Regions from separate parts of the Streptomyces sp. NPDC015032 genome, predicted to be linked through region 1. Evidence: riboswitches for the same ligand, from Rfam matches in the RefSeq annotation. Region 1 holds a riboswitch; the other holds the start of a gene.
The links. A riboswitch is a leader RNA that binds a small molecule or an ion and turns the genes downstream of it on or off. The one in region 1 is predicted to bind S-adenosylmethionine.
Positions count from the first base shown of each region.

Region 2: linked by a shared signal. The riboswitch ahead of ACF08M_RS04690 (aminotransferase class V-fold PLP-dependent enzyme) and the one ahead of thrC (threonine synthase) in region 1 are both predicted to bind S-adenosylmethionine.

Region 1 covers NZ_JBIBVN010000043.1:44,283-49,098, reverse strand. The annotation lists gene ACF08M_RS35625 (trehalose-6-phosphate synthase) at 1-874, opposite strand, end outside; gene ACF08M_RS35620 (glucosyl-3-phosphoglycerate synthase) at 919-1,863, opposite strand; SAM riboswitch class I at 2,017-2,143, shown strand; gene thrC (threonine synthase) at 2,161-3,480, shown strand; gene ACF08M_RS35610 (MoaD/ThiS family protein) at 3,510-3,788, shown strand; gene ACF08M_RS35605 (cold-shock protein) at 4,211-4,417, shown strand; gene groL (chaperonin GroEL) at 4,740-4,816, shown strand, end outside.
Region 2 covers NZ_JBIBVN010000002.1:397,472-402,287, reverse strand. The annotation lists gene ACF08M_RS04700 (cytochrome bc complex cytochrome b subunit) at 1-357, shown strand, start outside; gene trpD (anthranilate phosphoribosyltransferase) at 484-1,548, shown strand; SAM riboswitch class IV at 1,657-1,774, shown strand; gene ACF08M_RS04690 (aminotransferase class V-fold PLP-dependent enzyme) at 1,950-3,326, shown strand; gene ACF08M_RS04685 (Lrp/AsnC family transcriptional regulator) at 3,408-3,689, opposite strand; gene ACF08M_RS04680 (rhomboid family intramembrane serine protease) at 3,686-4,438, opposite strand; gene ACF08M_RS04675 (hypothetical protein) at 4,600-4,816, shown strand, end outside.

The DNA.
Region 1 (4,816 bases):
GGAGCGCGCGGTAGGCGAGCAGTCCGCGCACGATGTTCTTGGACAGTTCCGTCCGGTCCACTCGTACGATCGTCCGCCGCCCGGGGCCGACCTGCTCGCGCAGCGCCGCCATCCGCTCGTCCACGTCCGCCTCGTGCGCGCGCCGGCGCAGGAAGTCCGCGTCCGCGCCGAGCCCGTGCACCCCGACCCTGGTCCGCCCGGTGCCGCCCAGGATCTCCGTGCAGCAGCCGATGAAGGCGTCCGCCCAGCGCCGGGTCAGGAACGCCGCCCGGTCCGCGCCCAGCATGCCGTGCAGCAGCTGCTCGGCGATGTCGTCGGGGAGCAGGCGGAAGTAGTCGACGGGTGCCCACGGGGTGTGCGTGAAATGGCCGATCCGCAGGTCGGGGCGGAGGCCGCGGAGCATGCCGGGCACCAGCGCCAGGTGGTAGTCCTGCACCAGCACCGCCGCGCCGGGGCCCGCCTCCTCGGCGAGCGCCTCGGCGAAGGCCCGGTTGTACGTCTCGAACGACGCCCACTGCCGCCGGAACTCCGCGTCGAAGACCGGCTCCAGCGGGGTCTGGTACAGCATGTGGTGGACGAACCAGAGCACCGAGTTCGCGATCCCGTTGTACGCGTCCGCGTGCACGGCGGCGTCGATGTCGAGCATCCGTACACCCGGCTCACCGACCCCACGCCGGACCGCCTCCCGGTCCCCGTCACCGAGCGCGGCGCACACCCAGAGCTTGTCCTGGACGGCGCTCAGCCCGGAGACGAGCCCGCCGCCGCCCCGCTTCGCGCCGAGCGATCCGTCGGTGCCCAGGGTGTACGACACCGGACCGCGGTTGGACGCGACGAGGACCTGGGCGGCGGGCTGGGCTTCGTGCTCGGAGACCATGTTGCGGAATCTAGCCCGATCACGAACCGCCCAAACGTGCGAAGTCAGGCCGCGCGGCGTGAAACGTACTCCTCGATCTCGCGCATCGGAGGCCGCTCCTCGGTGTCCACCGCATGGGTGCGCGGCACGAAGCCGTGCTCGCCCCGCTCGAACTGGGTGAGCGAAGGCCGCACCAGGTGTCCGCGGGACAGCCGGAGCTGGGCGGTCCGGTAGATCGCCGCCGCCATCCGGCCGAGCGCCTGCCCGTCCTGGTGGCGGTGCTTGCGCACCCCCACGTCGACCTGGGCCAGCGCGTCCAGGCCCACCGTGTGCAGCGCGTCGACCAGGAGACCCAGCTCCACGCCGTAGCCGACGGGGAAGGGCAGCTGTTCGAGCAGGGAGCGGCGTACGGCGTACTCGCCGCCCAGCGGCTGGACGAAGCCGGCCAGCTGCGGCCAGTGCAGATTGAGCAGCGGACGGGCCACCAATTCGGTGACGCGGCCGCCCTGTCCCGCGGTGTCACCGAGCGGCCGGTCGTACATCGCCTTGACGAACCGCACATCCGGATCGGTCAGCAGCGGGCCCACGATGCCGGAGACGAAGCCGGCCGAGAAGTCCTTCAGGTCGGCGTCGACGAAGCAGACGATGTCACCGCCGGTCACCAGGAGCGACCGCCACAGCACCTCGCCCTTGCCGGGCACGGCGGGTATCCGGGGGAGTATGTCGTCCCGGTGGACCACCCGCGCACCGGCCTCCCGGGCCACCTTCGCGGTGGCGTCCGTCGAACCGGAATCGATCACCACGAGTTCGTCGACCAGCTGGACCTTCTCCATCAGCTCGCGCCGGATCGTCGCGACGATCTCGCCGACCGTCGCCTCCTCGTCGAGCGCGGGCAGCACCACACTCACGCTGCCGCGGCCCTGTTCCTTGGCGGCCAGGAGCCGGTCCAGCGGGCGGTCGGCGGCCGACCAGGAACGCCTGGCCAGCCAGCGTTCGACCTCTTCCAGCACGGTCGGTACTCCCTGTATGTGATCCATCTCGCGGTTCGGACGGCTATCTCAACAGTCCGCTGCTTCGGTTACAGTCTTGAACAACGCGGATGGCCATCGCATGTCGGGGTCAGTCCGCCAATAAATGCCCGGATCCCCGATCCGGTGCCACAGCGCTCATCCAGAGGGACTGAGGGAACGGCCCGTTGAAGTCCCGGCAACCCTCCTGCCGACCGCGAGGTCACGTGGGGAAGGTGCCAATTCCGTCTCGCGGCGAAACGCGCCGCGAGGAAGATGAGGAGAAAGGGCCTCGCCTCCATGGCTGCGCAGACTGTTGCAGTAAGCACCAATTCTTCCATCGACGCTGACGCCGGGACCGGCACCGTCGACCTCGGGCCCGCCGCGGCGCTTTCCTGCCGCGAGTGCGGCGAGCGTTTCGAACTCGGTCCCATTTTCGCCTGTGCGTCCTGTTTCGGGCCGCTCGAAGTGGCGTACGACCTGCCGAGCGGCTCCCCCGAAGAGCTGAAGAAGCGCATCGAGGCCGGACCCGACAACATCTGGCGTTACGCACCGCTGCTGCCGGTCCCCGCCGATGTCGCGGACAAGCCCAACATCAACCCCGGCTTCACCAAGCTGGTCAAGGCCGACAACCTCGCCCGCGAGCTGGGCGTCACCGGCGGTCTGTACGTCAAGGACGACTCCGGCAACCCGACGCACTCCTTCAAGGACCGTGTCGTCGCCATCGCCGTCGAGGCCGCCCGCGCCTTCGGTTTCACCACCCTCTCCTGCTCTTCCACCGGCAACCTCGCCGGCGCGGTGGGCGCCGCCGCCGCCCGCGCCGGTTTCCGCTCCTGCGTGTTCATCCCGCACGACCTGGAACAGGGCAAGGTCGTCATGGCTGCGGTGTACGGCGGTGAGCTGGTCGGCATCGAGGGCAACTACGACGACGTCAACCGCTTCTGCTCGGAGCTCATCGGCGACCCGCTCGGCGAGGGCTGGGGCTTCGTCAACGTCAACCTGCGCCCCTACTACGGCGAGGGCTCCAAGACCCTGGCGTACGAGATCTGCGAGCAGCTCGGCTGGCGGCTGCCCGACCAGATCGTCATCCCGATCGCGTCCGGCTCGCAGCTCACGAAGATCGACAAGGGCCTCCAGGAGCTGATCAGGCTCGGCCTGGTCGAGGACAAGCCCTACAAGATCTTCGGTGCCCAGGCCGAGGGCTGCTCCCCGGTCTCCACCGCCTTCAAGGCCGGACTCGACGTCGTACGGCCCCAGAAGCCGAACACCATCGCCAAGTCCCTGGCGATCGGCAACCCGGCCGACGGCCCGTACGTCCTGGACATCGCCCGCCGCACCGGTGGCGCGGTCGAGGACGTCGACGACGAGCAGGTCGTCGACGCGATCAAGCTGCTGGCACGCACCGAGGGCATCTTCGCGGAGACGGCCGGCGGGGTGACGGTCGGCGTGACGAAGAAGCTCATCGAGGCCGGTCTGCTCGACCCGGCGCTGACCACCGTCGTCCTCAACACCGGTGACGGCCTCAAGACCCTGGACGCGGTGGCCGCCACCTCGCAGGCGACCGCGACGATCCGCCCGAGCCTGGACGCGTTCCGCGCCGCCGGACTCGCCGCCGGCTGACCACCCGAGACCGAAGAGAGGCACCCACCATGAGCGTCAAGGTCCGCATCCCCACCATCCTCCGCACCTACACGGGCGGCCAGGCCGAGGTCCCGGCGGAGGGTTCGACCCTCTCCCAGGTCATCGCGTCCCTGGAGGAGAACCACCCGGGCATCGCCGCCCGCGTCCTGGACGACCAGGGCAAGCTGCGCCGCTTCGTGAACGTGTACGTCAACGACGACGACGTGCGCTTCGAGGGCGGTCTGGAGACGGCGACGCCGGACGGCGCCGGCATCTCGATCATCCCGGCGGTCGCGGGCGGCTGCTGACCCCCTGTCCGTTTTCATGGCGTTATCGGAATTGCCCCCTCCGCGAGAGAAGCGGAGGGGGCAATTCTGTGTGGTTGAGCGCGGTACAGTGTGGGAAGTCCCCCCAGCTGCCCGTGCCGCCCGCATATGAGAATGCGCCCGGTCCCGACAAGAAGCAGCCAAAGTGCGCGATCTCCTTGCGCCATAAGTCGCCTTTGCCCGGCCCGACTTGCCCTGGAATCTGATGAATTCCCCATATTCGGGTGTTCGATGCTGCCCAGAATTCTCGTCCGATTGACCTGTTGCAGAGGGCAGTTGGGCAGATACATTCGGCCGCGGTCGACGCGTTCCGGCGCACACACCCTCTCCTGTCGGAGGGTGAGTTCTGACCCGGGTCCGCGAAGTGCGGTCCTGCGCAAGGGCCAGTAATAGGGGAGTTAGGCATGGCTCAGGGCACCGTCAAGTGGTTCAACGCGGAGAAGGGGTACGGCTTCATCGCGGTCGACGGTGGTGCGGATGTTTTCGTCCACTACAGCGCGATCCAGATGGACGGGTACCGCACCCTCGAAGAGGGTCAGCGAGTTGAATTCGAGATCTCGCAGGGCCAGAAGGGGCCGCAGGCGGACATGGTCAAGCTCGCCGTCGGCTGAGCTCGACGCGGTCGGCCAACGACACCACTCACGCACGGAGGGCCTGTACCCCAGGGGTACAGGCCCTCCGTGCGTGAGTGGTGTCCGGGGCATCCGCGAGAGGATCGCGGTTGTCCACATCCCGAGGGGGACGCTTGCACTCGAGGGGGTCGAGTGCTAATCATTGGCGTTAGCACTCTCCAGGTGAGAGTGACAGAACTTGGACCGGGCCGGTGAGGCCCGCAGGGCCGGTGGGGCAAGGAACCACCGGTCGCGCAGGCCGTCCGTCGCGGGCGCCACTCGGTCCGGAGAAATCCACCCCTGTCCGGGAGGACCACTTCACATGGCCAAGATCATCGCGTTCGACGAGGAGGCCCGGCGCGGTCTCGAGCGCGGCATGAACCAGCTCGCCGACGCCGT
Region 2 (4,816 bases), on a different contig from region 1:
CCGGTCCTCGCGTTCATCGCCACCCGCCGGATCTGCCTCGGCCTCCAGCGCCGCGACAAGGAGAAGGTGCTGCACGGGCGCGAGTCCGGCATCATCAAGCGCCTGCCGCACGGTGAGTTCGTCGAGATCCACGAGCCGCTCGGTCCGGAGCAGCTGCACACGCTCACCGCGCATGACCAGTACCAGCCGGTCGAGATCGGCCCGACGGTCGACGAGAACGGTGTCGAGCGCAAGGTGTCCGCCCTGCAGAAGCTGCGCGCCAAGCTCAGCAAGGGCTACTACGGCGAGGACAACCAGATCGCCAAGCCCACCGCCGAGGAGTACAAGGAGATCACCAGCGGCCACGGTCACCACTGATCGCCTGAACTGATCGCCACAGCAGGAGCCCCGTCCACCCGATGGACGGGGCTCTTCGCTGTCCCCGGCGCTCGATAGGGTGGAGGTCATCCCCTTATATCGGCTGTGGACCCCCAGGAGCGGACCATGAACGTTGTGACCCCGGTCGGCGGCGACAGCGTGGCGGACCGTTCCTGGCCCGGCGTGCTGAATCCGCTGCTGCGCGGCGAGGACCTGAGCGCGGACGACACCGCGTGGGCGATGGACCGCATCATGAGCGGTGAGGCGACCGATGTGCAGATCGCCGGTTTCGCGGTGGCCCTGCGTGCCAAGGGCGAGACGGTCGACGAGGTGTCGGGCCTGGTGCGCGCGATGTACGAGCACGCCCACACGATCCACGTACCCGGTCGCACGGTCGACATCGTCGGCACCGGCGGCGACCTCGCCAAGACGGTCAACATCTCCACGATGTCGGCGATCGTCATCGCGGGTACCGGCGCCAAGGTCGTCAAGCACGGCAACCGCGCCTCCTCCTCGGCGAGCGGCTCCTCCGACGTGCTGGAGAAGCTCGGCGTCAATCTGGAGCTCAGCGCGCAGCGGGTCGTCGAGGTCGCCGAGGCGGCGGGCATCACCTTCTGTTTCGCGGTGAAGTTCCACCCCGCCCTGCGGTACGCCGCCAGAGCCCGCAAGGAGCTCGGCGCCCCGACGACGTTCAACATCCTCGGGCCGCTCACCAACCCGGCCAGGGTCCGCTCCCAGGCGATCGGCGTCGCCGACCTGCGGATGGCCCCCATCGTCGCCGGCGTCCTCGCCGAGCGCGGCAATTCGGCGCTGGTCTTCCGCGGCGACGACGGCCTGGACGAGCTGGCGACGACCGCGACCTCGCGGGTCTGGGTGGTCCGGGACGGATCGGTGCGCGAGGAGGTCTTCGACCCGCGCGACGTCGGTCTGGAGCTGGTGCCGGCGCAGGCGCTGCGCGGCGCCGACGCCTCGTACAACGCGGATGTGGCCCGCCGGGTGCTGGCCGGCGAGCACGGGCCCGTACGGGAGGCCGTGCTGCTCAACTCCGCGGCGGCGCTGGTGGCTCTGAACCCGATGGACGGCACGCTGAACGAGCAGCTCGCCGCCGGGATCGCCAAGGCCGCCGAGTCCATCGACTCGGGGGCGGCCCGGCGGGCGCTGGAGCGCTGGGTGGCGGTCAGCAACGCCTGAGAGCCTGTCACCCGACAGGCTCTGAGCGGACGGAATGTGACGCAGGGCGCGGTCCGGATCCTGGACCGCGCCTTGCGCGTCGACGTACGTATGGCAAGATGCTGGGCAGGTCATGAGTGACAGCGACTACGGCCCCGGCCCGCTGTCCGGCAACCCTCCGTCCGTGGCGGGGTGCCCCGGGTGAAGACCAGGCCGTAGGCAGCGAGGTCTGCGGCAAGCGCGGGCCCCTCGGCATCTGTGAATGCCAGCCCCCGGGGTCCTGGTCCCTAGGGAGTCTCTTGTGAGCAAGCGAATGCGATAGGGCTTCCCGGCCCTCCTCCGCACACCCTTTTTCTCTCTCCGCTGTGCTGCCGTGCATCCGTCGGCGCACGCGATTCGCCTGCCTGATACGGGAGTTCGCCATGTCTGTCTTCACCGCTGCCGCCGACCAGTCGCTTTGTGCCCCTCTGCCGGTTCTGGGCGAGAACGTCATGGTTCCGCTGGTCACGGGTGGTGAGGTCGCGTACGCCGCTCTCGACTACGCCGCCAGCGCCCCTGCCCTGCAACGCGTCTGGGACGACGTCGCCGCGTACGCCCCGTACTACGGCAGTGTCCACCGCGGGGCCGGTTACCTCTCGCAGCTCTCCACGGACCTCTTCGAGAACAGCCGAGCGACCGTCGCGGAGTTCCTCGGCTGCCGCGCCGACGACCAGGTGATCTTCACCCGCTCGACCACCGACTCCCTCAACCTGCTGGCCGCCGTCGTCCCCGCCGACTGCCAGGTCTTCGTGTACGAGACCGAGCACCACGCCTCGCTGCTCCCGTGGCGCGACGCCCGGGTGACCTACCTGAACGCCCCGCGTACCCCGGCGCAGGCCGTCGAGACGCTGGAGCGCGCGCTCGCCGACCGTGAGCCCTACGGCCCCGCGCTGGTCTGCGTCACCGGCGCCTCCAACGTCACCGGCGAGCTGTGGCCGGTGAAGGAGCTGGCCGCCGCCGCGCACGCGCACGGTGCCCGGATCGTGCTGGACGCCGCCCAGCTCGCCCCGCACCACCCCGTCGACATCGCGGAGCTGGACGTCGACTGGGTCGCCTTCTCCGGGCACAAGCTGTACGCGCCGTTCGGCTCGGGGGTGCTCGCGGGCCGGGCCGACTGGCTGCAGGAGGCCGAGCCGTACCTGGCCGGCGGCGGCGCCTCGCGCACGGTCGCGCGCCGCACCGACGGCGGCGTGGACGTCGAGTGGCACTCCACCGCCGCCCGCCACGAGGCCGGTTCGCCCAATGTCATCGGCGTGTACTCCATCGCCTCCGCCTGCAAGGCGCTCACCGAGGCGGGCTTCGGCACTCTGGTCGCCCGGGAGCAGCACCTCGTCACCGCCGTCCGGGCCGGTCTCGCCGATGTCCCCGAGGTCAAGGTGCTCTCGCTGTTCGGTGACGACGCCCCGCGGGTCGGCGTCATCTCCTTCGTCGTGGAGGGCTGGAACAGCTCGCACTTCGCCGCCGCGCTCTCCGCCGAGTACGGCATCGGGGTCCGCGACGGACTGTTCTGCGCCCACCCGCTGGTCCGCACCCTGCTGGGCAGCGACCCGCAGGAGGCCGGCGAGTGCGGCGCGCCGGAGGCCGTGCCGGGGGAGCTCTCGCTCAACGCGATCCGCGTGAGCTTCGGAGCCGGTACGCCGGACGAGCACATCGAGCGCTTCGTCCGCGCGGTCAAGGAGCTGGTGAGCAAGGGCGCCCGGTGGAAGTACCGCACCGAGGGCGGCCGCTGCGTCCCGGACCGGGGTACGACACAGCTCTGACGGCCACGTGACACCTCGGCGGGGGAGGAGCGGTCGAGCCCCGTCCCTCACCGGGGTGTCACGCCGCGGTGAGCGGCGTACCTACGCGTCGAGGCCGATGGCGAAGGCGGCCTCCAGGTCATGCTGCGAGTACGTACGGAAGGCCACATGCGTGTCGGTGGCCTCGACGCCGGGGATCTTGCTGATCCGGCCGGGGATGACGTCCGCCAGGTCGTCGTGCTTGGCCACCCGGACCATGGCGATCAGGTCGTACGTACCGGTGACCGAGAAGACCTCGCTGACGCTGTCCAGCGCGGCGATGGCCTCGGCGATCTCGGGAATCCGGTCCACGCTGGTTTTGATGAGCACGATCGCGGTGATCACGGCTGGCTTTCTCCCTCGGTGGCCGTGGCTGGTGACTTCACTCTATCCGTACGCCGATAGCGTCCCCAGGCGTAGAGGAAGCCGAGGGCGAAGCCGACCACATGGGCCAGATAGGCCACCCCCGGCCCTCCGCTGCCCGCGCCCTGGACCGCCAGCCACTGCAGGACGAACCAGAAGATCAGCACAATCCAGGCGGGGAAACGCAGCGGCAGGAAGAAGAGGAACGGGAACAGACTGGTGACCCGGGCCCTGGGGAACAGGTAGAGGAACGCCCCGAGCACCGCCGAGATCGCCCCCGACGCGCCGACGAGGGTCTGGTCGGACGCGGCGTGCGCGGCGGCGTAGGCGACCAGGGCGAGATAGCCGCAGGCGACGTAGAAGAAGGTGAACTCGGCACGCCCCATGAACTCCTCGGCCATCGCCCCGAACACGTACAGGAAGAGCATGTTGCCGAGCAGATGCAGCCAGCTGCCGTGCACGAAGAGGGCGGTGAGAGGGGTGAGCAGGGCGTGTGCGGAGCCTGCCCACAGCTCGCTCGGGATCACGCCCCAGCGTTCGAAGTACCCGGCCTGGGCGGCGAGCAGGGCGTCGGCGGTGCCGGAGGGCGGGTTGAGCCCGGAGAGCGGGCTGATCAGGAACACCAGACAGCACAAGGCGATCAGGGCATGGGTCACCGATGGTCCGCCCGAGGTGACCATCCGTAGGAGCCCCCTGGTCAACCTGCCGGCCGCAGCACGCCGATCGATCATGAACAGAGCATGACGCAAGCGGAGGGAACGGGACAGAGCGCCTCGCCGTGTCGGGGGGACGCACCGAGGCCGTAGGGTTACGGCAGGACATCCGCAGTTCGACGGCGCACCGCGAGATCCTTGAAGCAGGCAGCACGAGGCTCGACGAAAGAGGACGCACGATGACGACGGTTCCCCAGCCGACCGACGGGACCCGCTGGCGCTGCACGCTCTGCGGAAACCTCACGCGTTTCGACGTGACACGCTCCTCCAAGGTCGTCGAGTACGTCCATCTCGACCTGGCCGGGGAGTCCACCGTCGAGGAACGCGAGGTGGTCAGTGAGACCATCGAGTCGGTGCGGTGCCGTTGGTGCAACGCGGTGGATCAGATCGAACTGG